Rhodopseudomonas palustris: one gene and its partner. The protein of the gene in region 2 binds, or shares a complex with, the protein of the main gene of each other region. Links are inferred from orthologs where the notes say so. Each region holds a gene or a part of one and is shown on either strand. Other genes may lie near its edges. The genes, in order: trxB and trxA.

Region 1 (15,821 bases), 1.1 Mb from region 2 along the record:
CATCAATCCGACGCCGTCGCGGCCCAATCCGATGCGGCCGGTGGTTCGGCTCTCGGCCGCGATCGTTCAGACGCGCGAGATCGAAGCCGGCGATCACGTCGGCTACGGCTGGGATTTTCGTGCCGCGCGGCCGTCGCGGCTGGCGACACTGTCGATCGGCTATGCCGACGGCCTGCACCGCGCGCTGGCGCGATCCGGCGTGGTGTATGCCGAGGGCTGCGCCCTCGCGATCGCCGGACGGGTGTCGATGGACAGCATCACGGTCGATCTCGGCGAACTATCTGCGGAGAGCCTGGCGCGCGGTGCGGAGATCGAACTGATCGGCCCGCATCAGTCGGTCGACGAACTCGCCTCCGCGAGCGGCACCATCGGCTACGAGATCCTGACCGGGCTCGGTGATCGCTACCGACGAATCTATCGCGACGCCGCCGATCGGCCGCAGGACAGTGAACTTCGGAAAGAGATGGTGTCATGAGAGTTCTGGTCATGGGGGCCGGCGTGATCGGCGTCACGACGGCGTATTATCTGGCCAAGGCCGGCTTCGAAGTCACCGTAATCGACCGTCAGCCCGGCCCGGGCCTGGAGACGAGTTTCGCCAATGCCGGCGAAGTCTCGCCCGGTTATGCCTCGCCATGGGCCGGCCCAAGCGTGCCGCGCAAGGCGATTCAGTGGATGCTCGATCGTCACGGACCGCTGGTGGTGCGGCCGCAGGCCGATCCGGCGATGTGGCGCTGGATATTCCAGATGCTGCGCAACTGCACCGCGAGCCGCTACGCGCTCAACAAGTCGCGGATGGTCGGCATCGCCGAATACAGCCGGGACTGTCTGCGCGCTCTGCGTGCCGACATCGGCATCACCTATGACGAGCGCAGCCAAGGCACGCTTCAGCTGTTTCGCAAGCAGTCGCAGCTCGACGCGATCGGCGGCGACGTCGAGATCCTGCGTCAGTACAATGTCCCGTTCGAGGTGCTGGATCGTGCCGGCTGCATTCGCGCCGAGCCCGGATTGGCCGCGGTGCAGCATTCATTCGTCGGCGGTTTGCGACTGATCGACGACGAGACCGGCGATTGTCATTTGTTCACGCAGCGGCTGGAGGCCGCCGCCGCCGCGCTGGGCGTGAAGTTCGTGTATGAGACGACGATCCGGAGCATCGACACGCAAGGCAGCGCGGTGACCGGGGTGACGACCGACAAGGGCAGGTTCGTGGCCGATCGCTACGTGATGGCGCTCGGCAGTTTCTCGCCGCTGCTGCTGCGGCCGCTCGAGGTCGATATTCCGGTCTATCCGGTCAAGGGCTATTCGATCACGGTGCCGATCGTCGACGAAGCGATCTCGCCTCGATCCACCGTGATGGATGAGAGCTACAAGGTCGCGATCACGCGGCTCGGCGATCGCATCCGGGTCGGCGGAACGGCGGAAGTCGGCGGCTACCAGCCGCGATTGCCGCTCAACCGGCGTGTGACGCTGGATCGGTCGCTGACCGATCTGTTTCCGGGCGCCGGCGATCTTTCAAAGGCGACGTTCTGGAGCGGGCTACGCCCGATGACGCCCGACGGCCCGCCGATTATCGGGCCGACGCGGTTCGACAACCTTCACCTCAACACGGGCCATGGCACGCTGGGCTGGACCATGGCGTGCGGCGCCGCCCGCGTCGTGGCGGACCAGATTCAAGGCCGCGAGCCCGAGATCGACGCGCGGGCGCTGTCGATGGCGCGCTACGATCAGAAGATCGGTCCGGCGAGTTGGCGCGGAGCTGAGGCGGGTTCGTCCGCAGAGGCTTGAAAATCGCGCGCTCGGAGTTCCGGTTCAGAACCGGAACTCCGAGCGGCTCACCACCGAGATGCGAGTGTCGGCACCGCGACATTCGCGGTGCTGCGGAGTGCGGCGTCCCACTACTTGGACGTCGGTGCGGCTGCGGCCTTTCCGCTGTTCGGATTGAGCGTCTGCGCCATTTCGAGATGGTGCTTCAGCGCCGGCAGGGTCTTGGCCGCCCAAGCCTTCAATTCGGGATGGTCGCCGCTCGCGGCGTAGCTTTCGAACAGCGCAATCGCTTCGTTGTGGGCCTCGACCTGCTGGGCTGCGTACAAGGCGGTGAACTCGTCGCCGCGCGCCATGTTGAGGGCGTCGTACCTGCTTTGATGCACGGCATCGAGTTGACTTGGCACGTCGACGTCGAACTTTCCGACCACGATGAAGCGCTTCAGCTCGGACGAGGTCTTGCCGTGGTCCTCGATCATTCGAGCCGCAAAAGCCTTCTGTTCGTCCGTGCCGCGGGCCTGGGCCAACCGGGCGGTCGCGAGCTCGAACAAATCCGAAATCGAGACTTGCGTGACGAATTGCCGCGTATTTGCGCTGATGCTGGGCGATGCGGCAGAGGTGGTCTGACCGGTCGCCGGCTGGGCGGACACGTGGGTGGGGAGCATGCAGGCCTGGGCGAGCGTAAGACAGCTCAGTGCAAGGACGGTGCGTTTCATCGAGGTTTCCTTTCAGTTTTTCTCGCATCCGTGCCGGCCGCCAACTAAGCGACCGGCGTTGCGGCGTGTGATGCTTCAAGCCGCGACGGGACTCACGGTTCCTGTCTCTGCGCTCGGTTCGTCGGGCGGATTGGCGCAGGGCGCGGCGGATCGAGCGACCGGCGGGACGGACCGCGTAGCGGGGGCGGCCCAGGCTGCGGCGGCTGGCGATCCCGCGTCGACGTCGCGCGCACCGGCAGGAACCACACGCGCCCGGGTCGATTGATTTCCGACCTGAGAGGAGCCCGCCATGCAGCCGACTTATCCGAAGCCGCCTTATCCGAAACAGCGACAATCGATGCCGGGAACGACGGCCGGGATGAATCCGCGGCCCGATCACGGCGAGACCAGCTACACGGGGTCAGGCCGGTTGAAGGGCATGAAGGCCGTCATCACCGGCGGCGACAGCGGCATCGGCCGCGCCGTGGCGATCGCCTATGCGCGCGAGGGAGCCGATGTTCTGATCTCGTATCTGAACGAAACGGAAGATGCGGCGGAACTGAAGGCGCTGATCGAGAAGGAGGGCCGCAAGGCGGTTCTGGTCGCGGGAGATCTGCAGGATGCGGCGCATTGCCGATCGGTCGTGAAGCGGGCCGTCGATGAGCTCGGCGGTCTCGACATCCTGGTCAACAATGCGGCTCACCAGGCGACGTTCAAGGACATCGGCGACATCAGCGACGAGGAATGGGAGCTGACGTTCCGGGTGAACATCCACGCGATGTTCTATCTCACCAAGGCGGCCGTGCCGCACATGAAGCCGGGCAGCGCGATCGTCAACACGGCATCCATCAATTCCGATGTGCCGAATCCGAGCCTTCTCGCCTATGCGACGACGAAAGGGGCGATCCAGAATTTCACCGCCGGGCTCGCGCAGATGCTCGCCGAGAAAGGCATCCGCGCCAATGCGGTGGCGCCGGGACCGATCTGGACGCCGCTCATTCCCTCGACGATGCCCGAAGAGGCCGTCGAGCATTTCGGCGAAAGTGTGCCGATGAAGCGCGCCGGTCAGCCAGCGGAACTGGCGACGGCCTACGTCATGCTCGTCGATCCGCGGTCGAGCTACACGTCCGGCACGACGGTCGCGGTGACCGGAGGGAAACCCTTCATCTGAACCGGCGTTGCCGACAGGCGCAACAATCCGAGAGGGAGACGAGAACATGCAGCAGGCCATCAGCGGAGAATTCTCCACGCGGAGGGGCGCAGAGCTCGCGGTCGAGCAGCTCGTGCAGGAATACGGCATCGACCGCGCCGCGATCCTCGTCACCGCGCGCGGCGAGGAAAACAGTTCCGGATCGAAAATCGCAGGCGCCGATGCGGAGAGCGGCCATCCCGGCGTCGAGAAACACACCGAGCCCGAACTGAACGGGATGATCGACGTGTCGATCAAATGCGGCGCATCGCAAGAGTCGGTGGTGGAGACCGCGCTGAAGAAGGCAGGCGCTCAGCAGATTACAAAGAGCTAGGTCTGGCGCCGCGGCCTAAGCACCGTCAATGCTTTCGTCTCTGTGAGGCTTTGGCGTCGATTGAGGATGCGGGAAGCGGCGCAGAGCTACGACGATGATTTCTGCATCCCGACGGTGGCTGAGGTCGCCGCGTGATCGGGGAAGCGGGTTGTCAGCGCGGCTTTCAGAAATTTGAAATGCCCGATGCTGACGTCGAGCTCGAAGAGCCGCCTTTCGCCATTGGCGATGTCAGCGTTCAGCTGATTTTGGAGCGCTGAATTGGCGGGCTCCCGATCGAGATATTCGTCGGAGTCGTTTCCCGCGGTGATCGCCGCGCGGGCCGTCGCATCGTTAACGCGCTGAGCGAGGCCGGCATATTCGGCCCGCGCCGACCTGAGCGCGTCGTCGATCGCCCCGGCGACGGAGGCGACACGCGCGGCATCCGTGGCCATATCCCGTGTCGACGAACGAGCCTTGAATTGAGTTTCGGAATTCGTTCGGGTGAACAGCTGGAACATGGGTCTACAATCAGATTGACGGGAATCGGCGCCTATACTGATACAATTTCACCGCTCCAATGGAATTGCAACCAGCGGGTTTATGACGAAATTGTGTCGCGATGATTGGACGCCGCTCTCGAATCGTCTCCGACCGGTCGCGACAGTCGTTGCGAAGAAAGCCTGCTGATCCGCCCGCTTCAGATGATGAAGCTCGATCTGGGCCTCAGGCGGGAACGACGTTCCAGCGCAGACGTTGCACCGCCGCAAAGCATCGCACTGAGTCAGGGAGGCGCGCCGTGGGACAGTTCGAGCCGAGTGACGAGGCCATCGCGGTCCTGGTCGATATCGCGCGAACCGCGGGGCGCGATCTCAATGCGGGGCAGCGACTGGAGCTCGATCATCTGGTGTCGCAAGGTTTCGTCGCCGTGGTGCCCGGCGGTTCGACGTCGCGCAGCTACGAAGTCACACCCAAAGGACAAAGCCTGCTCGATAGCCGCGGCGTCGGCGCCAATGAGGCGTGAGACGTCGGCCGAGTGGATCCTAACTGCGATGCGCTGCAGCTTGCCATGCGAGCGCGCCTCCCTCAGAATTCGGCTCGATTGCTGAACCATGAGATTATTCGCGGCGCGAAGACATCGGGGGGCGCATGATCGGATTTGGTTGGGAAGGCAGAGTGGCTGCTCTGCTGCTGGTGGTGGCGAGCCTGCCGCTGGCATCGACAGGTGCGGCTGCCTACACGGCGGACCAGCAGCAGGCGTGCAGCGGCGACGCGATGCGATTGTGCGGTGCGTTCGTGCCGGACGTCGATCGGATTACGGTCTGCATGGTTCAGAACAAGGCGCGGCTGACGCCGGCCTGCCGGGTCCATTTCGGTCCGCCACCTTCACGCTTGCGTGCGGACAGATCGGTTCGGGCGAAGCCTGCCGTCGTCAAGCCGAAGCGCATCCAGAAATCCGCCCCACGCGAGCGCCGCTGACCGGCCGGGCGGCGGGCATGGCGATGTGCAAGTGCTCCCGGCAGCGGCGGGTCTGGCAACGCTCGAGCCCCCATCCTATCTCCCTGGGATGGAGAAGACTGTGAACGAAACCGACCATCGCGCGGAACTCGATCGCCATCTGGCTTGGTTCGAGTCGAAACTGCCCCCGAAGCCCGCGCATTTCGTCGGATGGTTGCGCCGGCCGACGTCGAAATACGTCCGTCTGCCGGTCGGCGTTCTGCTGATCGGAGGCGGAGTGTTCAGCTTCCTGCCCGTGCTGGGGTTCTGGATGCTGCCGCTGGGCCTCGTCCTGATTGCGCAGGACGTGCCCGCGCTGGAGAAGCCGACCGCGCGCACCTTGGGCTGGGTCGAGCGGAAATGGGTCGAGCGGCAGCGCAAGAAGGGCCGCGACATCACACCGTTCGTGCCGGATCAGCAAACCGGCGCGGCAGCCACGGCATCCGACGATGCGGGCGAATCGCGCATGAAGGCTTGATGACTGCGGGTGGCAAGCGATTAGTGTGACTCAAAAGCCATCTGCCGATGCAATCTGGCAACGCACGAGTCGCTGCATGCAATTTTGTCTTTCACGAATCAGCGTCCTGATTCACCTTTGTCAACTATTGGTGAATCGGGAGGCCATCGTATGAACGTCATCGTCTTTGCGTCGCGTAAGGGCGGCTCCGGGAAAAGCACCCTGACCGCGCACTTGGCTGCTCATGTCAACAAAGCGTCGCGCCCGTGTCTGCTGATCGATGCCGATCCGCAGGGCTCGCTGACGTTGTGGCACAAGCTGCGTGGTACCAACGAGCCGCCGCTGCGCACTGCGACGCGGTCGGTCGGCGAGATCGTCGCATCCGCCAAGCGCGACGGCATCGAATGGGTGTTCATCGACACCCCGCCGAATTTGTCCGCGGTGGTCGAAGACGCGATCCGCAATGCCACCATGGTGATCATTCCGGCGCGTCCGGGGGTGTTCGACGTCAACGCGGTGCAGGATACGATCCAAACCTGCCGCGCCAATCGCAAGCCTTACGCCATCGTGCTGAACGGTGCGCCGGCTCTGCGTGACGAAGTCGAGAGCCGGATCGTGACCATCGCCCGCGACGCGCTGGCGAAGTTCAAGGCTCCGGTCTGGGGCGGCCAGATCACCAACCGCGCCGACCTGCTGATGGCGCTCGGCGAAGGTCAGGGCGCTCGCGAGTATGCGTCCGAAGGCCGCGCCGCCTATGAGATCAACCGTCTCTGGGCCGCGATCGAGCGCTCGGTGAAGGCGATCCGTGGGGCCGGTTCGGCCGGCGGCGCGATGCACAAGCAGGCCGCGTAAGCTGCTTCGACTCAGGCGCGCGGGGATCCGCGCGTTGAGCCCGTGATCGATCGTCGAATCCGCGCCCGTCGACCTGCGATACGTGCCAAAAAAAACCGGGCTCGCGAGGAGCCCGGCTAAGGTCGTGGCCAAGTGCGGCCGACACAATCACCTTCCAAGAGGGGTAACTGAGACTCCACACCACTGGAGGAGGGGGACATGCGTAGTGCGAACCCTCAGCGTGAAGCCATTTGATCTGCGAAAGCGCATCGCAGCAAGCGGTCCGCCCGCATGTCAGTCATGCGGGGACCGGGGTCTTCAGCTCGGCCAGCGCTGCGCCTTGTTGACGACGAAATCGCGGAACACCTGCACGCGCGCCACCGTCTTCAACTCTTCGGGATAGACGAAGTAGGTGTCGAGCTGGATCGAGTCTTCCTCGCCGAACAACTGCACCAGCCGGTTCGGGTCTTCGACCAGGTAGTCCGGCAACGCGGCGATGCCGAGGCCCTGCTGACAGGCGCGCACCAGACCGAGGATGTTGTTGACCTTGAAGTAGGGCTCGCGCGGTCCGGAGCCGTTGCGGCCGGCATCGACCAGCCAGCTCCGGTTCTGCAGATGCGGCGGGACCTGGCTGTCGCTCAGCATGATCAGGCGATGATTGTCGAGTTCCTCGAGCGTCCGCGGCGTGCCGAAGTGCTTGATGTATTCCGGCGAGCAATAAGCGTGGAAGCCGATCGAGAACAGCTTGCGCTGGATCAGGTCGGGCTGGGTCGGCTTGCGGGTGCGGATCGCGACGTCGGCCTCGCGCATCGAGAGGTCGAGTTCTTCGTCGGTGACGATCAGCGAGATCCGGATCTCAGGATACAGCGCGGTGAATTCGCCGAGCCGCGGCACCAGCCAGTGGATGCCGAGGCCGGGCGTGGTGGTGATCTTGAGGTCGCCGCTCGGCCGCTCGCGGCTGTCGGTCAGCTTGGCGCGGGCCGCCTGCAACTGCATGAAGACGTCGTGCGCGGTGCGGAACAGCAGGTCGCCCTGTTCGGTCAGGATCAGGCCGCGGGCGTGCCGGTGGAACAGCGACACCGACAGTTCCTGCTCAAGCGCGCTGACCTGGCGCGACACCGCCGATTGCGACAGACCGAGCTGCTCACCCGCATGGGTGAAGCTGCCGGCTTCGGCGGCGGCGTGGAAGACCTTGAGCTTGTCCCAATCCATATCGGTGAACCCGTCGCGGTGTCGAGCCATGACTACTCCGCCGCCTGGCGTTCGCTGGCTCGCACTGCGAGGAAGCGTTCGGCTTCCAGCGCGGCCATGCAGCCGAGGCCCGCAGCGGTGACGGCCTGGCGATAGGTTTCATCGGCGACATCGCCCGCGGCGAACACGCCGGGAACCGAGGTCGCGGTGGAGTTCGGCGCCACCTCGACATAGCCGGACGGCTTCAGCCTGAGCTGGTCCTTGACCAGTTCGGTCGCGGGCGCGTGACCGATGGCGATGAACACGCCGTCGGCGCGAACCTCGCTGAGCGCCCCGGTCTTGACGTTCTTCAGCCGCACATGCGTGACCTTGGTCGGTCCGTCGCTGCCGCAGATCTCGTCGATCGCGCTGTCCCAGATCACCTTGATCTTGGGGTGCTTGAACAGGCGATCCTGCAGGATGCGCTCGGCGCGGAAATGGTCGCGGCGATGCACGATGGTGACGCTGGCGGCGAAATTGGTCAGGAACAGCGCTTCCTCGACCGCGGTGTTGCCGCCGCCGACCACGACGACGTCCTTGCCGCGATAGAAAAAGCCGTCGCAGGTGGCGCAGGCCGAGACGCCGAAGCCCTTGTAGGTCTGCTCCGACGGGATGCCGAGCCACCGCGCCTGCGCGCCGGTGCACAGAATAACCGTATCGGCGATGTAGACGTCGCCGCTGTCGCAGGTCAGTTTGAACGGGCGCTGGCTGAGGTCGAGATCGACGACGAGGTCGGTCACGATCTTGGTGCCGACGTGCCGGGCCTGCCTCTCCATCTGCTCCATCAGCCAGGGGCCCTGGATGACGTCGGCGAAACCGGGATAGTTCTCGACGTCAGTGGTGATGGTGAGCTGCCCGCCGGGCTGGATGCCCTGGATCAGGATCGGCTCGAGCATGGCTCGCGCGGCATAGATCGCGGCGGTGTAACCGGCCGGTCCGGAACCGATGATCACAACTTTAGCCTGGACTCGACTGGGCACGTTTCAGCTCCCCAGAGATAGGGCGGCGCGAAGCAGGGATTTGCCTGGCAGGGGCATCGCCGTTGGGCGGAAGATTTCATCCGGAAGTCTATGTTATCTGGTGAGCTATGCAAGATTTGCAACACGTCCGTGCAGGATTTCCCACCATGTTTGGCAAACGAGTTGTGAGCATCGCGAAATAAAATTGCGCAAGTTTGGGCAAGTGCGTTATGAGGGGGACGATTTTCCGCCCAATCCGCAACACGGGATTTCGCCGCGTGTCCAAGAGCCTCGATCAGATCGACCTCAAGATTCTCCAGGAAATCCAGGAAGACGGCCGAATCACCAATGTCGAATTGGCGAAGCGGGTCGGCATCTCGCCGCCGCCCTGTCTGCGGCGGGTCCGGACGCTGGAAGAGGAAGGCTACATCCAGGGCTATCGCGGATTGCTCGATCCGGCCCAGCTCGGCTTCGACGTCACGGTGTTCGCCTCGGTGCATCTGTCGAGCCAGGCCGAAGCCGATTTGCGCGGTTTCGAGGAATTCGTCCGCAACGAGCCGCTGGTCCGGGAATGCTGGATGCTGTCCGGCGAGGTGGACTTCATCCTCAAATGCGTGGCGCCCGACATGGCGACGTTCCAGAATTTCGTCGCTCATCTGACGGCCGCGCCGCACGTGCGCAACGTGCGGACCTCGCTGGTGCTGCGCAATTCGAAATATGCCCCGGCGGTGCCGCTGGAATTGAAAGCGGCGGCGACCTGAACGGGCGCCACCGCGACGCCGTCAGCGCCCGCGGATCATCCGGTCGATGCTGACCGGCCCGCCGCCCGCCGTCGCCAGATACAGACAGGCGAAGCAGAACAGGATCGCCGCGGTGCCGCCGTTGAGCAGCGGCAGCCAGACCGGCGTGTCGCCCTTGAACATGTGGCCGAGGAAATAAGCGAACGCCATTTCGCCGGAGAGAATGAACGCCACCGGGCGGGTGAACAGTCCGAGCATCAGCAGCGCACCGAGCACCAGTTCGAGCGTGCCGGCGGCCCCGATCAGCGAAAACAGCTCGACCTTCGCGAAGTAAGGGACGGCCGGATATTTGAACAGCTTCGCGATGCCGTACTGAAGCAGCAGCAGGCCGGTGACAAAGCGAAACAGGCTCAGGGCGAAGGGCTGCCACCTGGCTGCGAAACTATCCACGTTCGGTATCCCCCTGGTCGATGTCGATCGCCGGTGGATACTTGGCGGCGCGCGTCATTGTCCATCACCCGCAGAACAGCAACACGGACAAGTGATTTCGATTCGATCGCGCGTGATCGGTCCCGTGCTCGCAGATCAGCCCGCTTCGACGCAGCAAAAAGGCCGCCCGCGGCGGCCTTCAGCTCGATCGTTCTGCCGTAGTAGCAGGCGTCAGCGCCACTCGACCTTGGCGATCTCGTAGGCCTTGGCGCCGCCCGGGGCGACGACCTCGACCGAGGTGCCTTTGGTCTTGCCGATCAGCGCGCGGGCGAGCGGCGAGGTGATCGAGATCTTGCCCTTCTTGGCGTCCGCTTCGTTCTCGCCGACGATCTGCCACACCGCCTTCTTCTCGGTGTCCTCGTCGATCAGCGTCACGGTGGCGCCGAACTTGATGGTGTCGCCGCTGAGCTTGCTGATGTCGATGATGTCGGCGCGCGCCAGCTTGTCCTCGAGCTCGGCGATGCGGCCCTCGTTGTGCGACTGCTCTTCCTTGGCGGCGTGATATTCCGCGTTTTCGGACAGGTCGCCATGCGAGCGCGCCTCGGCGATATGCTCGATGATGCGCGGACGATCCACCGACTGGCGCTGCTTCAATTCGTCCGAAAGCGCGGCGTAGCCGCCCGCCGTCATCGGTACCTTTTCGACCATCTTGCCTTCATCCTTCAGCATTCGTCGCGGTGCGCCGCTGTCTGCGCATCCGCGATGTCGTCAGCTTACAAAAAGGGAGCGAACCGCCAAAGCGGTGCCCCGAGAATACTTCCAGCCGTACCCTGGGTCGCCGCGAAACGCCGGATCAAACAATCCAGATGCTGGCGGGTTCCCGTCCTGCCGGCGTCGTTGCCAATCAAATTTGCCGGGCGCGCCACGCGCCCGGTGATGATCAGGTCTCGGAAAAGTAGCTCTGCAGGGTCCGAACCTCAAGGTCTCCGCCCAGATAGGCCCGTATTCCTTTTGCGGCGGCCACGGCCCCCGAAAGAGTGGTGTAATACGGAACCTTATGCAAGAGGGCAGCGCGTCGCAACGACCGGCTGTCCGCCAGCGCCTGCGGCCCCTCGGTGGTGTTGAACACGAGCTGCACTTCGCCGTTCATGATCGCGTCGACGATGTGCGGCCGGCCTTCCAGCACCTTGTTGATCTTTTCCGCCGGGATGCCGTGGTCGCTGAGATAGCGCTGGGTGCCCGAGGTCGCGATCACCTTGAAACCGACCTCGTGCAGCAGCTTCACCGCGTCGGCGATCCGGGTCTTGTCGCTTTCGCGGACCGACACGAACACCGTGCCCTTGCGCGGCACGCGCGTGCCGCCGCCGAGCTGGCTCTTGGCGAACGCGATCTCGAACGAGCGATCGAGCCCCATGACTTCGCCGGTCGAGCGCATCTCCGGGCCGAGCACGGTGTCGACGCCGGGGAAGCGCGCGAACGGAAACACCGATTCCTTGACGCCGACATGGTCGAGCTTGCGCTTCTTCAGACCGAGGTCGGCGATCTTCTCGCCGGCCATGATCCTTGCGGCGAGCTTCGCCACCGGCATGCCGATCACCTTGGCGACGAACGGCACGGTGCGCGAGGCGCGCGGATTGACCTCGAGCACGTAGATCTCGCCGTCCTTGATGGCGAACTGCACGTTCATCAGTCCGACGACGTCGAGCCCGAGCGCGAGCTCGCGGGTCTGGCGTTCGAGTTCGGCGATCATCGGCGCATCGAGCGAATGCGGCGGCAGCGAGCAGGCACTATCGCCGGAGTGGATGCCGGCTTCCTCGATGTGCTCCATAATGCCGACGATGAACGTGTCCTTCCCGTCGCACAGGCAGTCGACGTCGATCTCGGTGGCATCCGACAGATAGCGGTCGAACAGCAGCGGGTTGGTGCCGAGCACGGTGTTGATCTGGCCGGTCTTGTCGTTCGGATAGCGCGCCTTGACGTCGCCGGGCACCAGCTCGGGCAGGGTGCCGAGCAGATAATCGCTGAGCTGATTGTCCTCGCGGATGATCTGCATCGCGCGGCCGCCCAGCACGTAGGACGGGCGCACCACCAGCGGCAGGCCGAGTTCGGCGGCGACAAGGCGGGCCTGCTCGACCGAATAGGCGATGCCGTTCTTCGGCTGCTTGAGACGAAGTTTGTCGAGGATGCGCTTGAAGCGGTCGCGGTCCTCGGCGAGGTCGATCGCGTCCGGCGAGGTGCCGAGGATCGGCACGTCGGCGGCTTCCAGCGCGCGCGCCAGCTTCAGCGGGGTCTGGCCGCCGAACTGCACGATCACGCCTTTCAGAGTGCCGTTGCTGCGCTCGGTGTCGATGATCTCCAGCACGTCCTCGGCGGTGAGCGGCTCGAAATACAGCCGGTCCGCGGTGTCGTAGTCGGTCGACACGGTTTCCGGATTGCAGTTGACCATGATCGATTCGTAGCCGGCGTCGTGCAGCGCGAAGCAGGCGTGGCAGCAGCAATAGTCGAACTCGATGCCCTGGCCGATCCGGTTCGGGCCGCCGCCGAGGATGATCACCTTGTCCTTGGCCGAGGGGTGGCTTTCGTCGGACGCGGGGCCGGCGAACGGCGACTCGTAGGTCGAATACATGTAGGCGGTCGGCGAGGCGAATTCCGCCGCGCAGGTGTCGATCCGCTTGAACACGGGACGCACGCCGAGCGCGCGGCGCTTGGCTTTCACCTCGGCTTCGGTGCTGCCGGCCAGCACTGCCAGGCGGGCGTCGGCGAAGCCCATCGCCTTCAAGGTCCGCATTCCGAACGCATGGTCCGGCAGCCCGCTGGCGCGGACCTTGTTCTCCATCTCGACGATGCCGCGCAACTGCGCCAGGAACCACGGATCGATCTTGCAGGAGTTGAAGATCTCGTCGTCGGTCCAGCCGAGCCGCATCGCCTGCGCGACCTGCAGCAGTCGGCTCGGCGTCGGGGTGCCGAGCGCGGCGCGGATCGCATTCTTGTCGTCGCCGCGGCCGAGCCCGTCTATCTCGATTTCGTCGAGGCCGGTGAGGCCGCTTTCGAGGCCGCGCAGCGCCTTCTGCAGGCTCTCCTGGAAGGTGCGGCCGATCGCCATCACCTCACCGACCGACTTCATCGAGGTCGTCAGATTGTGCGAGGCGCCGGGGAATTTCTCGAAGGCGAAGCGGGGAATCTTGGTGACCACGTAATCGATGGTCGGCTCGAACGCCGCCGGCGTCGCGCCGCCGGTGATGTCGTTGGCGATTTCGTCGAGCGTGTAGCCGACCGCGAGCTTGGCCGCGACCTTGGCGATCGGGAAGCCGGTCGCCTTCGAGGCCAGCGCCGAGGAGCGCGACACCCGCGGATTCATTTCGATCACGACCAGCCGGCCGTCGTCCGGATTGACGGCGAACTGCACGTTGGAGCCGCCGGTCTCGACGCCGATCTCGCGCAGCACCGCCAGCGAGGCGTCGCGCATGATCTGGTATTCTTTATCGGTCAGCGTCAGCGCCGGCGCCACCGTGATCGAATCGCCGGTGTGGACGCCCATCGGGTCGAGATTCTCGATCGAGCAGACGATGATGCAGTTGTCCTTCTTGTCGCGGACAACCTCCATCTCGTATTCTTTCCAGCCGAGGATGGATTCCTCGATCAGCACCTCGCTGGTCGGCGACGCATCGATGCCGCTCTCGACGATTTCGATGAACTCCGCCTTGGTGTAGGCGATGCCGCCGCCGGTGCCGCCCATCGTGAAGGACGGCCGGATCAGCGCCGGGAAGCCGATCTCGTCGAGCGCGCGCAGCGCGTCGGGCAGGTTCTTGACCTGGCGCGAGCGCGGCGTTTCGAGGCCGATCTTGGTCATCGCCTCGCGGAAGCGCTCGCGGTCCTCCGCCTTGTCGATGGCGTCGGCGGTGGCGCCGATCATTTCGACGTCGAACTTCTCCAGCGTGCCGAGCTTGCGCAGGCTCAGCGCGCAGTTCAGCGCGGTCTGGCCGCCCATCGTCGGCAGCAGCGCGAAGCCGCCCGGGATGACGTAGCGTTCCTTCTCGACGATCTTGGCGACGATCTCGGGCGTGATCGGCTCGATATAGGTCGCGTCGGCCAGTTCCGGATCGGTCATGATCGTGGCCGGATTGGAATTGACCAGGACGACCCGGTAGCCTTCCTGCTTCAGCGCCTTGACCGCCTGGGTGCCGGAATAGTCGAATTCACAGGCCTGGCCGATCACGATGGGACCGGCGCCGATGATGAGGATGGTGGAGATGTCTGTTCGTTTGGGCATCAAATCTCGCTGACGCGGGCGGGAATTTCGGGCACAAAAAAAGGGCGCGCAGCCGCGCGTCCCTTGTTCTACAAGCGCCGGGCTTCCCAGGCGCGCGGGCGTGTCTTAAACCAGTTTCCGCGACCGCGAAAGGGCTTGCAGCCGCCCGTCAACCACCAATTTCGGTGGTTGGAGGCCCAGCCTGGACTTGAACCAGGAAAAAAGAGCGTTGCACCGCCCCCGCGTTGATCTTCCGCCACCGGGCCGACCGCACTGTGGCGCTTTGCGGCCCGACGATCCAGCGCGAAGCTGAGTTAACCTTACTTGCTGTGGAACCGACCGCCTGGTGCGCGCAGCCCTCACGGCCTGAGGCCTCACGCACTCGTGTCCCCCGTTTCGTAACAATCGGCGCGGAGCTGCGTATCTTGGACAGCCGCGGGTGACGGCGCGGGCCGCAACCGCCCGCCGTCCGTCCCCGCAATGCCCATCGAATCCGCGAGGAAAGCCCATGCGCTCCATCAGCCGTCTTGCTCTTCGCGCCGCCGCCCTGGGCGCGCTGGCGCTGTCCGCCGCCTTTGCACCCGCGCTCGCTTCGGAGGAGGCGGTGGTGATCCCGCCGCCGGCGCTCGACGCCATCCCGGCGGACAGCACCCAGACCGCCGTGTTCGCGGGCGGCTGCTTCTGGGGCGTGCAGGGCGTGTTCCAGCACACCGCGGGCGTGCTCAACGCCGTGTCGGGCTATTCCGGCGGCAGCAAGGCGACCGCCAATTACATGACGATCTCGACCGGCGTCACCGGCCACGCCGAGGCGGTGGAGATCAAGTACAACCCGAAGCAGATCAGCTACGGCAAGCTGCTGCAGATCTTCTTCTCGGTGGCGCACGATCCGACCCAGCTCAACCGGCAGGGCCCGGATTCCGGCACGCAATATCGCTCGGCGATCTTCACCCTGAACGACGAGCAGAAAAAGGTCGCCGACGCCTATATCGCGCAGCTCGATGCGGCGCGCGTCTACAAGAAGCCGATCGTCACCAAGGTCGGCGCGCTGGAGGGCTTCTATGCCGCGGAAGCGTATCATCAGGACTACCTGACGCTGCATCCCACCCAGCCCTATATCGTCTATAATGATTTGCCGAAGATCGAGAACCTGAAGAAGCTGTTTCCGAAGGACTATCTGGAAAAGCCGACGCTGGTGAGCAGCGCCAAGGTCACGAACTAGCGGTGGATCGCCCGAAGGTTCAGGAGTTGCCATGACCGATACCAAGACGATGCCCGGCAAGGTCGCCAAGAGCGAGGCCGAGTGGCGCAAGGAACTGACGCCGATGCAGTATGCCGTGTTGCGCGAAAAGGCGACCGAGCGTCCGTTCTCCGGCGAGTACGAGCACGATCACACCCCCGGCACCTATGTCTGCGCCGGCTGCGGCCAGACTCTGTTCGAGTCTGATGCGAAGTTCGATTCCGGCTGCGGCTGGCCGAG
Region 2 (12,089 bases):
AGCGACACCGAGAACGTCGAGCGCGCGCTACGCGAGCGCAACGAGGCGCTGGAGACCGCCGATCGCATCAAGATCGACTTCGTCCATCACGTCTCCTACGAGCTGCGCTCGCCGCTGACCACGATCATCGGCTTCGCGCATCTGCTCGGCGATCCGAGCACCGGCCCGCTCAACGACAAGCAGTCCGAGTACATCGCCTACATCACCTCGTCGACCAACGCGCTGCTGGCGATCATCAACAACATCCTCGATCTCGCCAGCATCGACGCCGGCGCGATGACGCTCAATCTCGGGCCGATCGAGATCCGCCGCACCATCGCGGCGGCCGCGGAAGGCATTCAGGACCGCCTCGCGCGCGACCAGATAACGCTCGACATCGACACCGATCCGGCGATCGGCGAGTTCGTCGGCGACGAGCGCCGCGTCGTGCAGGTGCTGTACAATCTGCTCGCCAACGCGATCGGCTTTTCGCCCAGCGAGGCGACCGTGAAGCTCGTCGTCCGCAAGAAGGGGACCAGCGTGGTCTTCACCGTGACCGATGCGGGTCCGGGCATCGCGCCGGCGCTGAAGGACAAGGTGTTCGATCTGTTCGAGAGCGATTCCCAGGGCTCGCGGCACCGCGGCCCGGGCCTCGGCCTGGCGCTGGTGCGCTCCTTCGTCGAACTGCACGGCGGCAAGGTCGAGGTCGATTCGGTGGTCGGGCACGGCACCTCGGTGATCTGCGAATTCCCGATCGAGCCGACCGCACAGCGCAACGCCGCCGAATGACGGGTCCGGCGACATTCTCGGTCGCGCTCGCCAACGAGACGGCGACGGCGCGGCTGATGGCGGACATTGCGCTGCTGATAGGCCCGGGCGACGTCGTCACGCTGTCGGGCGATCTCGGCGCCGGCAAGACCGCCGCGGCGCGGGCGATGATCCGCTACCTCGCCGGCGACGACGAGCTCGAAGTGCCGAGCCCGACCTTCACGCTGGTGCAGAGCTACGACCTGCCGCCGTTCCCGCTGCTGCACGCCGATCTGTATCGCGTCGACGATCCCTCCGAACTCGACGAGATCGGGCTGTCGCCGCTGCCGGACGGCGTCGTCGCGCTGATCGAATGGCCGGAGCGCGCGCCCGGCGCGATGCCGGCGGACCGCATCGACATCGCGCTCAGCCATCGGCCGGCGCTCGGCTCGATGGCGCGCGCCGCCGAGATCACCGGTCACGGCAGGGCGGCGGCGCAGGTCGAGCGGCTGGCGGCGCTGCGCAGCTTCATCGAGACCTCCGGCTATGCCGAGGCCGAGCGCCGCCACATGCCGGGCGACGCCTCGACGCGATCCTATGCGCGGCTGGTCAGGGCCGACGAATCGCTGATCCTGATGAACGCGCCGCGGCGGCCGGACGGGCCGGCGCTGTATTCCGGCAAGAGTTACAGCGCAGCCGTCCATCTCGCCGAGGACGTTCGTCCGTTCGTCGCGATCGCCGGCGGTCTGCGCGCGCGCGGCTTCTCGGCGCCGACGATCCATCATGCCGATCTCGATTCCGGCTTTCTGATCACCGAGGATTTCGGTACGGCAGGCTTTGTCGAGGGGACGCCGCCCGAGCCGATCGCCGAGCGCTATCAGGCCGCGGTCGACATGCTGGCGGCGCTGCACGGCCAGACGCTGCCCGAGACGCTGCCGCTGCCGCAGGAGGACTACGCGATCCCGGCGTTCGACACCGACGCGATGCTGATCGAGGTCGGGCTGATGCCGGAATGGTACCTGCCCGACCGCGGCGCGCCGGCCTCCGCGGCGCTGCGCGGCGAATTCGTCGCGATGTGGCGACGGCTGCTCGACGGCATCGCCGGCGAGACGCGGACCTGGGTGCTACGCGACTTCCACTCGCCGAATCTGATCTGGCTCGCCGCGCGCAGCGAGATCGCCCGCGTCGGCGTGATCGATTTCCAGGACGCCGTGCGCGGGCCGGCCGCCTACGACGTGGTGTCGCTGCTGCAGGACGCCCGCATCGACGTGCCCGAAGCGCTCGAACTGGCGCTGCTCGGCCGCTACATCAAGGCCCGGCTCGCCGCCGATCCGGGCTTCGATCCGGCCGGTTTCGCGCGGCTCTATGCGGTGATGTCGGCGCAGCGCAACACAAGGCTGCTCGGCACCTTCGCGCGGCTGAACCGGCGTGACGGCAAGCCGCAATATCTGCGCCATCAGCCGCGGATCTGGACCTATCTGGCCCGTTCGCTGGCGCACCCGTCGCTGGCCGGGTTCCGCGACTGGTATCAGGCAAATGTACCGGCGCCGCGCTGATTTGAACGGTCGGCTTTACGTCTTGTTAGCCGGGCTTTCGCTAGGTTGATTGCCTGCGTAATCTTCCCAGGAATGGCCCCTCGTGGTCGCTGTTCGGGGCGAGGAAAAGAGATGGCTGGCGAACGTAACAAGGATGGGCGCGTCGTATTCGAACGCGGAATCCGGGCGCAGATGATGGCGATCGACGGCACCTGGCGCCGTCCCTGCATGCTCGAGGACGTCTCCGAGTCCGGCGCCAAGCTGACCGTCGAGGGGTCGGTCGAAGGGCTGAACCTCAAGGAGTTCTTTCTGCTGCTGTCGTCCACGGGCCTGGCCTATCGCCGCTGCGAGCTGAGCTGGGTCAATGGCGACCAGATCGGCGTCAGCTTCCTGCGCCACGACAAGAAGAAGAAACAGGTCGCGCGCGCGGCGGCCCCCGCCGCCTGACGGCCGTCGCACGCCGGGCATGATTGCGCCGGATCGCCGCGCGACGCTGTTCGCCCGGCGGATGTCGCATCGGCGTCATGGTTCACGATTACCTCAAGACCGCTGAGATGTGACCGCCAGGCTGGCCGCCGATAGACCGGCCGGTGCTGCGTGATACAATCGATTCGCACGAATCCGGTTCGGTCCCAACAACGAGCGACGATGTCCGTTCAACCTTCAAAAGCGATGGTTCTCGCCGCCGGCTTCGGCGTGCGGATGCGCCCGCTGACCGACCACAAACCCAAGCCGCTGGTGCCGGTCGCCGGCAAGCCGCTGCTCGATCATGTGCTCGACCGGCTCGCCGACGCCGGCGTCGCCGAGGCCGTGATCAACGTGCACTATCTGCCGGACCAGATCATCGATCACACCGCCGCGCGCACCAGCCCGCGCGTGATCATCTCGGACGAGCGCGACGTCGTGCTGGGCACCGGCGGCGCGGTGGTCAAGGCGCTGCCGCTGCTCGGCGAAGCGCCGTTCTATCATCTCAACGCCGATACGCTGTGGATCGACGGCGTACGGCCGAATCTGACGCGGCTCGCGGATGCGTTCGATCCGGCGCGGATGGACATTCTGCTGCTGATGGCGCCGACCGCGGGCAGCATCGGCTATGCCGGCAAGGGCGACTTCGCGATGGCCGCCGACGGCACTCTGCGCAAGCGCAAGGAGAACGAGGTGACGCCGTTCGTCTATGCCGGCGTCGCCATCATGCAGCCCGCGATCTTCAAGGATGCGCCGCAAAGCGAGTTCTCGCTGACGCGGATGTTCGACCGCGCCGCCGAGCGGCAGCGGCTGTTCGGGCTGCGGCTCGACGGCGTCTGGATGCATGTCGGAACCCCGGACGCGGTCGCCGCCGCCGAGCGCGCCTATCTGGCCAGCGTCGCGTGAAGCGCCGCCCGGCACCTCCCGTGCCGGTCCGCGCCATGCCATGATCGCCCGATCGGCGAATCAGGATTTTCATGCGCGTTTTCAGTGTCCCGCCCTCCGCGCCGTTTTTGCGCACGACGATCGAAGCTCTGGTCGACGGCCGATTGATCGAGGGCTTCGACGCGCGCGCCAGGCCCGAGAGCCTCGCCGAGGCGACGCTGTATCTGCCGACCCGCCGCGCCGGTCGCCTCGCGCGCGACGTCTTTCTCGACGTGCTCGGAACCGACGCCGTGCTGCTGCCGCGGATCGTCCCGCTCGGCGACGTCGACGAGGACGAACTGGCGTTCGCGCAGGCCGCGACCGGCGCGGCCGATCTCGACATTCCGCCGGCGCTCGACGGCCTGCCGCGTCGCCTGTTGCTGGCGCAACTGATCGCCGCCTGGGCCAAGGGCCTGCGCCCCGGCGATCCGCTGCAATCGCCGCTGGTGGTCGGCGGCCCGGCCTCGACATTGGCGCTGGCGGACGATCTGGCGCGGCTGATCGACGACATGGCGACGCGCGGCGTCGATTGGGCGGCGCTCGACACGCTGGTGCCGGAGGCGTTCGACCGCTACTGGCGGCTGACGCTGGATTTCCTCAAGATCGCCGGGCAGTGGTGGCCGCAGCATCTGCGCGAGAGCGACCGCATCGAGCCGGCGGCGCGGCGCGATCTGTTGATCGAGGCCGAAGCGGCGCGGCTTGCGGCGCATCGCGGCGGGCCGGTGATCGCGGCGGGCTCGACCGGCTCGATGCCGGCGACCGCGCGCCTCCTGCACGCCATCGCCCAACTGCCGCATGGCGCCGTGGTGCTGCCGGGGCTCGACACCGAACTCGACGAGGCGGCGTGGCAGATGATCGGCCCGGTGCACGACAAGCAGGGCAAGCTCGTCTCGCCGCCGTCGCCGAACCATCCGCAATTCGCCATGCACGCCCTGCTGGCGCGCATGGGATTGGAGCGGCGCGACGTTATCCGCCTCGGCGAAGGCAAGCGCCACGGCCGCGAACTGCTCGCTTCCGAGGCGATGCGGCCGTCGGCGGCGACGGCATCGTGGCACGACCGGCTCGCCGACCCCGCTATCGACCAACTGATTGGCGACGGCACCCATGGCCTGACGCTGATCGAGGCGCCGAACTCGGAGATCGAGGCGCTGACGATTGCCGTCGCGCTGCGCGAGGCACGCGAGCGCGGCCAGTCCGCCGCTTTGGTGACGCCGGATCGCGCGCTGGCGCGCCGCGTCGTCGCGGCACTCGGCCGCTGGAATCTTCCGGTCGACGATTCCGGCGGCGACTCGCTGATGGATACGCAGGCCGGCATCTTCGCCCGGCTCGCCGCCGAGACGGCGTTGCACGGCTGCGAGCCGGCGACGCTGCTGGCGCTGCTGAAACACCCGCTGCTGCGGCTCGGCCGCGACGCGCACGGCTGGCGCTCCGCGGTCGAGACGCTGGAATTGGCGCTGCTGCGCGGCACCCGGCCGGCGGCCGGCAATGAAGGTCTGGCCAAGGAGTTTGCGCACTATCGCGCCGAGTTGACGAAGCTGAGGCGCAACGAGGCGAGCGCGCTGCACAAGTCGGAGCCGCGCGCGCGGCTCGGCGACGACGCGCTCGACGGTGCCGAGACGTTGATCGTGGCGTTGCGCGCCGCGCTGGCGCCGCTCGAAAGCGTCGGCGCCGACCCGCTCGATCTGTGCGCGTTCGGGCAGCGTCATCGCGACGTGCTGATCGCGCTGTCGATCGATCACGACGAAAATGCAGTCGCGTTCGAAGGGCCGCAAGGATCGGCGCTGCTGAAAGCGTTCGACGATCTCGCCGCGGTCGCGCCGCTGAGCGGCGTGATGGTGCCGCCGCATGACTACGCGGACGTGTTCGAGACTGCTTTCGGGGATCGCACCGTGCGCCGGCCCGAACTCGCCGATGCGGCGCTGCGGATCTACGGCCCGCTCGAGGCGCGGCTGACGCAGCACGATCGCGTCGTTCTCGGCGGGCTGGTCGAAGGCGTCTGGCCGCCGGCGCCGCGGATCGATCCGTGGCTGTCGCGGCCGATGCGCCACGAACTCGGGCTCGATCTGCCGGAGCGCCGGATCGGCCTGTCGGCGCACGATTTCGCGCAACTGCTCGGCGCGAATGAAGTGATTCTCACCCACGCCAATAAAGTCGGCGGCGCGCCGGCGGTGGCGTCGCGGTTCCTGCACCGGCTCGAAGCGGTGGCGGGCAAGCCGCGCTGGAGCGACATCAAGGACCGCGGGCAGACGTATTTGGACTACGCGCTGGCGCTGGATCGGCCCGAAAAGGTCGTGCCGATCGCCCAGCCGGCGCCGAAGCCACCGCGCGAGGCCCGGCCGCTGAAGCTGTCGGTCACCGCGATCGAGGACTGGCTGCGCGATCCCTACACGATCTACGCCAAGTTCATTCTCGGCCTGTCGGCGATCGACCCGGTCGACATGCCGCTGTCGGCGGCCGATCGCGGCTCGGCGATCCACGAAGCGCTCGGTGACTTCACCCAGCGCTTCCCCGATGCGTTGCCGGACGATCCGGCGCGGGTGCTGCTCGCCATCGGCGAGAAGCACTTCGCGCCGCTGATGGATCATCCCGAGGCCCGCGCGCTGTGGTGGCCGCGCTTCGCCCGCATCGCAGCCTGGTTCGGCAATTGGGAGCAAGCGCGCCGCGCCGACGGCCCGCGCGTGTTCGCCGAGCGCGACGGCAGCCTGTCGATCGCGCTCGACGGCGGCCGCAACTTCGTGCTGACCGCGCGCGCCGACCGGATCGAGCATCGCGCCGACGGCAGCTACGCGATCCTCGACTACAAGACCGGCAACCCGCCGACCGGCAAGCAGGTGCGGATGGGGCTGTCGCCGCAACTGACGCTCGAAGCCGCGATCCTGCGCGAGGGTGGCTTCGACGGCATCGACGCGGGCGCGTCGGTGAGCGAGCTGACCTACGTCAAGCTCAGCGGCAACTCGCCGCCCGGCGACGAGCGCGTGCTGGAACTGAAGATCGAACGCAAGGACGAGCCGCAGTATCCCGACGATGCCGCAGCCGAGGCCCGCGCCAAGCTCGAAGCGCTGGTCCGACGTTTCGACGACGAGGCGCAGCCTTATCACGCGCTGGTGCTGTCGATGTGGGCGCAGCGCTACGGCCGCTACGACGATCTGGCGCGGATCAAGGAATGGTCGGCCGCTGGCGGCGTCGGGGAGGCGCAGCGATGAGCGGCCCGCGCAGCATTCCGGATCAGGCCCGCGAGCGCCAGATCCTCGCCTCCGATCCGTCCGCCTCGGTGTTCGTCTCGGCCAATGCCGGCTCCGGCAAGACGCATGTTCTGGTGCAGCGCGTCATCCGGCTGCTGCTCGATGGCGTGCCGCCGGAGCGCATCCTGTGTATCACCTTCACCAAGGCCGCCGCCGCCAACATGGCCGAGCGCGTCTTCACCACGCTCGGCCGCTGGGTGACGCTCGACGACGACGCGCTGACGGCCGCGATCCGCGCCACCGGCATCAATTCGGTCGCTCCGTCCCTGTTGGCGCAGGCGCGAAAACTGTTCGCCTGCGCGCTGGAGACGCCGGGCGGGCTGAAAGTGCAGACCATCCACGCGCTGTGCACCCGGCTGCTGCAGCAGTTTCCGTTCGAGGCCAATGTGCCGGCGCGGTTCAGCGTGCTGGACGATCGCGATCAGGCCGAATTGATGCAGCGCGCCAGTCTCGCGGTGCTGCTGCAGGCAGCCGCCGCGCCGGACAGCGCCGCCGGACGCGCGCTGGCGCTGGCGATGACCAGCGCGGCGGATATCACCTTCCGCGAGGTGGTGCAGGAAGCCTGCATGAGCCGCGACCGCTTCCTCGGATGGATCGCCCAGGCCGGCGGTGTCGACGGCGCGATGGCGCAACTCTCAGTGACGCTCGGCGTCGCGGCGGAGGACAGTTGCGACAATGTCGAGCGCGACATCGTCGACGGCCCGCATCTGCCGCGGTCGCAATGGCCCACGGCAGCGGCGATGTTCGAACAGGGCAGCGCCAACGATCAGGCGCAGGCCAAGCGGCTGCGGGCGGCGATCGCGCTGTCGGGCACCGCACAGCTCGACAAATATTGCGAGGTGTTCTTCACCAAGGACAACGGCCTGCGAAAAAGCTTCGCGACCAAGAAGATCGCCGATGCCGCGCCCGGTCTGGTCGAGGACCTCAAGCGCGAGGGCGCGCGGCTCGAGGATCTGCTGGAGCGCCGCCGCGCGTTGCTGATGCGCGAGCGCACCCGCGCGCTGCTGGTGATCGCCTTCGACGTCGCCGAGCGCATCCGCCGCGAAAAGCAGGAGCGCGGGCTGCTCGATTATGATGATCTGATCGACCGGACGCTGCAGATGCTCGACAGCGGCGCGTCGAGCTGGGTGCATTTCAAGCTCGATCGCGGCGTCGATCATGTGCTGATCGACGAGGCGCAGGACACCAGCCCGAAGCAATGGGACATCGTCGCGCATCTGATCGCCGAATTCACCGCCGGCGAGGGCGCGCGCGAGGGCGTGCGGCGCACGGTGTTCGCGGTCGGCGACGAGAAGCAGTCGATCTTCTCGTTTCAGGGCGCGGTGCCGAAGGAATTCGCCGAGCGGCGCGATCTGCTGCAGCGGCGCTTCCACGGCGCCGGGCTCGCCTTCGAGAAGGTCAGCTTCAACTACTCGTTCCGCTCCGGCGCCACCATCCTGCAGTCGGTCGATCACGTGTTTCGCGATCGCGACATCTACCGCAGCATTCACGCCGACGACGCCTATCCGCTGCATCAGGCGCTGACCGATGCAGGCCCCAGCCTGATCGATCTGTGGCCGCTCGAAGTGCCCGACGACAAGCAGGACATCGAAGGCTGGCGCGCGCCGTTCGATGCGGTGTCGGAAACCAGCCCCGAAGTGCGGCTGGCGCACAAGGTGCAGGCCGAGATCGCGTCGCTGATCGGCAGCGGCACCATGACGGGGTCGCAAGGCGACCGGCGTCGGCTGCGCTATGGCGACGTGCTGGTGCTGGTGCGTCGCCGCGGCTCGGCGTTCGATGCGGTGATCCAGGCCTTGAAGCGCGGCGGCATTCCGGTCGCCGGCGCCGACCGGCTGAAGCTGACCGAACACATCGCGATCATCGACCTGATGAATCTGGCGGACGCGCTGCTGCTGCCGCAGGACGATCTGGCGCTCGCGGTGGCGCTGAAGAGTCCGCTGTTCGGGCTCGACGACGACGATCTGTTCCGGCTGGCGTGGCGGCGCAAGGGCTCGCTGCGCGCCGCGCTGCGCGAACACGCGGCGGGCGATCCGAAACTATCAGCCGCGCTGCATCGCCTCGACACCTGCGCATCCCGCGCCCAGGCCGAGACGCCGTTCGGCTTCTACGCCTGGCTGCTCGGCGGCGATGGCGGCCGCGCCCGCATGCTGCGCCGGCTCGGGCCGGAAGCCAATGACGCGCTCGACGAGTTTCTCGAACTGGCGCTGAGCTTCGAGCAGAAGCAGCCGCCGTCGCTGCAGGGCTTCGTCGCGTGGCTGCGCGCCGCCGATACCGAGATCAAGCGCGACATGGAAATCTCGCGCGACGAGGTCCGCGTCATGACCGTGCACGGCGCCAAGGGGCTGGAAGCGCCGGTGGTGTTCCTGGTCGATACCACATCGTCGCCGGCCGATAGCCAGCGGCTCAATCTGATCCGGCTGCCCGGCGGCAATGCGCAGCCCGGCGCGCCGTCCGCGATGGTGTGGGCCGGCCGCAAGGCCAACGATCCCCGCGTCGTCGAGCAGGCCCGCGCCGCGATGATCAGGGAGACCGAGGACGAATATCGCCGGCTGCTTTACGTCGCGATGACGCGCGCCGCGGATCGGCTGATCGTCGGCGGCTGCATGCCGGGCAATCGCAACGATGTCCGCGCGCTGTCCTGGTACGATCTGATCAGCAAGGGTCTGGAGAGTTCGGGTTTGGCGATGCGCGCGGTGCCGCCGCCGGATGGCGCGGTGAAGCGTTATTGCCGTCCCGAGGACGAGACCGTCGAAGCCGCCGCGCCCGAAGCACCGCCCGCCGCGTCGCCGCTGATCGTGCCGGATTGGTTGCGCCAGGCCGCGCCGGCGCAACGCGCGTCCGACGACGTGCTGCGGCCATCCGATTCCGACGAGTCCGATGCCCGCCGCCTGCGCCGCGGCGAGTCGGAGGCGCAACGCCAGCGCGCCTTGCAGCGCGGCACGCTGGTGCACCGGCTGCTGCAGTCGCTGCCCGATCTGCCGGCGGATGTTCGCGCCGACGCAGCCGCGCGCTATCTCGCCCGCAATGCGAAGGATTGGAACGACGAGGACCGCGCCGCGCTCGCCGCGCGGGTGCTGCAGGTGATTGCTGACCCCCGCTTCGCCGCTGTCTTCGCGCCCGGCAGCCGGGCCGAGGTGCCGGTCGTCGGCCGGGTGCAGCGCCATGGCCAACCGGTACTGGTGTCCGGCCAGATCGACCGGCTGGTGGTGACCGACGCCGAGGTTCTGATCGTGGATTTCAAGACCAACCAGTCCCCGCCGGCGACGCTGGCCGAAACGCCGCCGGCCTATCTGCGCCAGCTTGCGCTGTACCGGGCCGTGCTGGCGCTGCTGTATCCACAGCGGATCGTCAGGGCCGCCCTGCTGTGGACGGAAACGCCTGAAATCATGGAGATTTCAGCCTCTGCGCTGGACGCGGAGCAGGCCGTGCCGCCGATCGCGTGAGCGCGCTTGACCCCGCCCCGGCGCGTTCATACTTTGAATTCAGCTCCCCGGCGCGATTCCCGCTGCGCCATCATCCGCTTTCACGAGGTATTCCATGGCCGTAGGCAAGGTGTCAGACGCCGATTTCGAAGCTGAAGTTCTCAAGGCGGAGGGGCCGGTCGTGGTGGATTTCTGGGCCGAGTGGTGCGGCCCCTGCCGCATGATCGCGCCGGCGCTGGACGAGATCTCCGGCGCGATGGGCGACACGGTCAAGATCGTGAAGCTCAATGTCGACGAGAGCCCGGTCACCGCGTCGAAATACGGCGTGATGTCGATCCCGACGCTGATGATCTTCAAGGGCGGCGAGATGGCCTCCCGCCAGGTCGGCGCCGCGCCGAAGGCCAAGCTGCAGCAGTGGATCAGCTCGGCGGTCTGAGCCGCGCCACTGAACGTTCTGCAACGGCCGGCATCCGCCGGCCGTTTGCGTTTCAGAGGGCAAGCACACCACGCGAACGCCGCGCCCGCGTCGCCCCCACCCTAGCCCTCCCCCGCAAGCGGGAGAGGGACCGACCGTGCCCGGTGATAGACCTTGTCTCGGATCGCTTCGTCAGCGGACGCGGGGGCACCAGCACTGCCCCTCCCCACGCACGACGCGCCCCCTCTCCCGCACTTGCGGGGGAGGGCTGGGGTGGGGGCGACACGGGCAGAGCGCGGGCGACTCCTGCCCTCGAGCTCGCGCAGAAGCAGTCGATCCGTTCAGGCTGCTGGCCTGACCCATCCGCTCGCCAGCGTGTCGGCATAGGCCGCCATGCCGTTCCGTCGGGCGAGTGCGGCCATCGCGGCGTGGTCGTAGGGGATCAGGCGAAGCGAGACCCGCCATTCGCCGTTGGCGCGATCGAGGATCGCGTAGCTCGCGTCCGGCGTGCCGGTCTGCATCAGATGCGGATACGGCACGCGATCACGATAGCCGGGACAGCCGGCGCTACCGGGATTGACGATCAGCCGGCCGTCGCGCAGGCGCACCGCGCGGGGGATGTGGGTGTGGGCGCACAGGATCAGCGATTGCGCGATGCCGTCGGCATGGGTCTCGATCGCGGCGAGATCCGACATCCGGATCGCGCCGTCCGGGTTGACGGTTTCGAGCCAGTAGGTCTCGTCGTTGCCGGGCGTGGCGTGGCAGAGAAACACCGCGCCGTCGAGCACGTGCGTCGCCGGGATACTGCGCAGCCAGTCGAGATGATGGGCGTCGAGCTGATCGAACGCGATCTTGTCCCACGCGCCCATGTCGTCGCGCGGGCGATCGAGCAGATAGCGGTCGTGATTGCCGAGCACCACCGTGATGTCGAGCGCCATCAGCATGTCCAGCGTCCGCCGCGCGTCGAGCGGGCCGCTCGCCATGTCGCCGAGGCAGACGAGGTGGTCGACGCCCTGCCTGCCGATATCGGCCAGCACCGCCTCCAGCGCCGCGTAGTTGCTGTGCATGTCGGCGATGGCGGCGATCCGCATGGCGGGTCTCGTTCGGTTGGGGTCAGTTCGGCGGCGTGCCGTTGAGGCTCAGCACGTGGCCGGCGAGATACAGCGAGCCGGTGATCAGGATACGCGGCGGCAGCTCGTAGGCAAGGCCGGCGATCCGCCGCAGCGCGGCGTCGACGCCGTCGGCGAGTTCGACCCGCAGGCCGAGCGCACGTCCGGAATCGGCGAGCGCTTCCGGCGCCATCGCGCCGGCGCGGTCGGGGATCGGTACCGCGATGACGTGGCGCGTCAGTCCGGTGAAA

The links.
Region 1: the proteins of trxA (region 2) and trxB are in contact, whole or in part, in a crystal structure (PDB 1F6M), measured with the Escherichia coli proteins. The link is inferred for Rhodopseudomonas palustris from one-to-one orthologs.

Annotation. Positions count from the first base shown.
Region 1 is NZ_CP140155.1:2,720,078-2,735,898, reverse strand. The notes cover bases 6,965-9,733. They hold trxB (thioredoxin-disulfide reductase), read right to left. Parts: upstream 8,948-9,733; coding sequence 7,982-8,947; downstream 6,965-7,981. Other genes in these bases: SR870_RS12285 (DoxX family protein), read right to left, coding at 9,709-9,733; SR870_RS12290 (Lrp/AsnC family transcriptional regulator), read left to right, coding at 9,205-9,687; SR870_RS12300 (LysR family transcriptional regulator), read right to left, coding at 7,056-7,979. In the rest of the region: alr (alanine racemase), read left to right, coding at 1-475; SR870_RS12345 (D-amino acid dehydrogenase), read left to right, coding at 472-1,782; SR870_RS12340 (DUF4142 domain-containing protein), read right to left, coding at 1,893-2,474; SR870_RS12335 (SDR family oxidoreductase), read left to right, coding at 2,764-3,624; SR870_RS12330 (hypothetical protein), read left to right, coding at 3,671-3,976; SR870_RS12325 (hypothetical protein), read right to left, coding at 4,063-4,473; SR870_RS12320 (hypothetical protein), read left to right, coding at 4,752-4,976; SR870_RS12315 (hypothetical protein), read left to right, coding at 5,129-5,431; SR870_RS12310 (hypothetical protein), read left to right, coding at 5,532-5,927; SR870_RS12305 (ParA family protein), read left to right, coding at 6,078-6,758; more of SR870_RS12285, read right to left, coding at 9,734-10,116; transcription elongation factor GreA, read right to left, coding at 10,327-10,803; carB (carbamoyl-phosphate synthase large subunit), read right to left, coding at 11,036-14,365; peptide-methionine (S)-S-oxide reductase MsrA, read left to right, coding at 14,853-15,563; peptide-methionine (R)-S-oxide reductase MsrB, read left to right, coding at 15,595-15,821.
Region 2 is NZ_CP140155.1:3,808,038-3,820,126, reverse strand. Bases 9,325-12,089 are described here. They hold trxA (thioredoxin), read left to right. Parts: upstream 9,325-10,429; coding sequence 10,430-10,750; downstream 10,751-12,089. Other genes in these bases: SR870_RS17180 (folylpolyglutamate synthase/dihydrofolate synthase family protein), read right to left, coding at 11,843-12,089; SR870_RS17185 (metallophosphoesterase family protein), read right to left, coding at 11,071-11,820; addA (double-strand break repair helicase AddA), read left to right, coding at 9,325-10,335. Outside these bases: SR870_RS17220 (sensor histidine kinase), read left to right, coding at 1-768; tRNA (adenosine(37)-N6)-threonylcarbamoyltransferase complex ATPase subunit type 1 TsaE, read left to right, coding at 765-2,282; SR870_RS17210 (PilZ domain-containing protein), read left to right, coding at 2,394-2,708; SR870_RS17205 (nucleotidyltransferase family protein), read left to right, coding at 2,910-3,632; double-strand break repair protein AddB, read left to right, coding at 3,704-6,853; more of addA, read left to right, coding at 6,850-9,324. UniProt on the Escherichia coli protein: Participates in various redox reactions through the reversible oxidation of its active center dithiol to a disulfide and catalyzes dithiol-disulfide exchange reactions.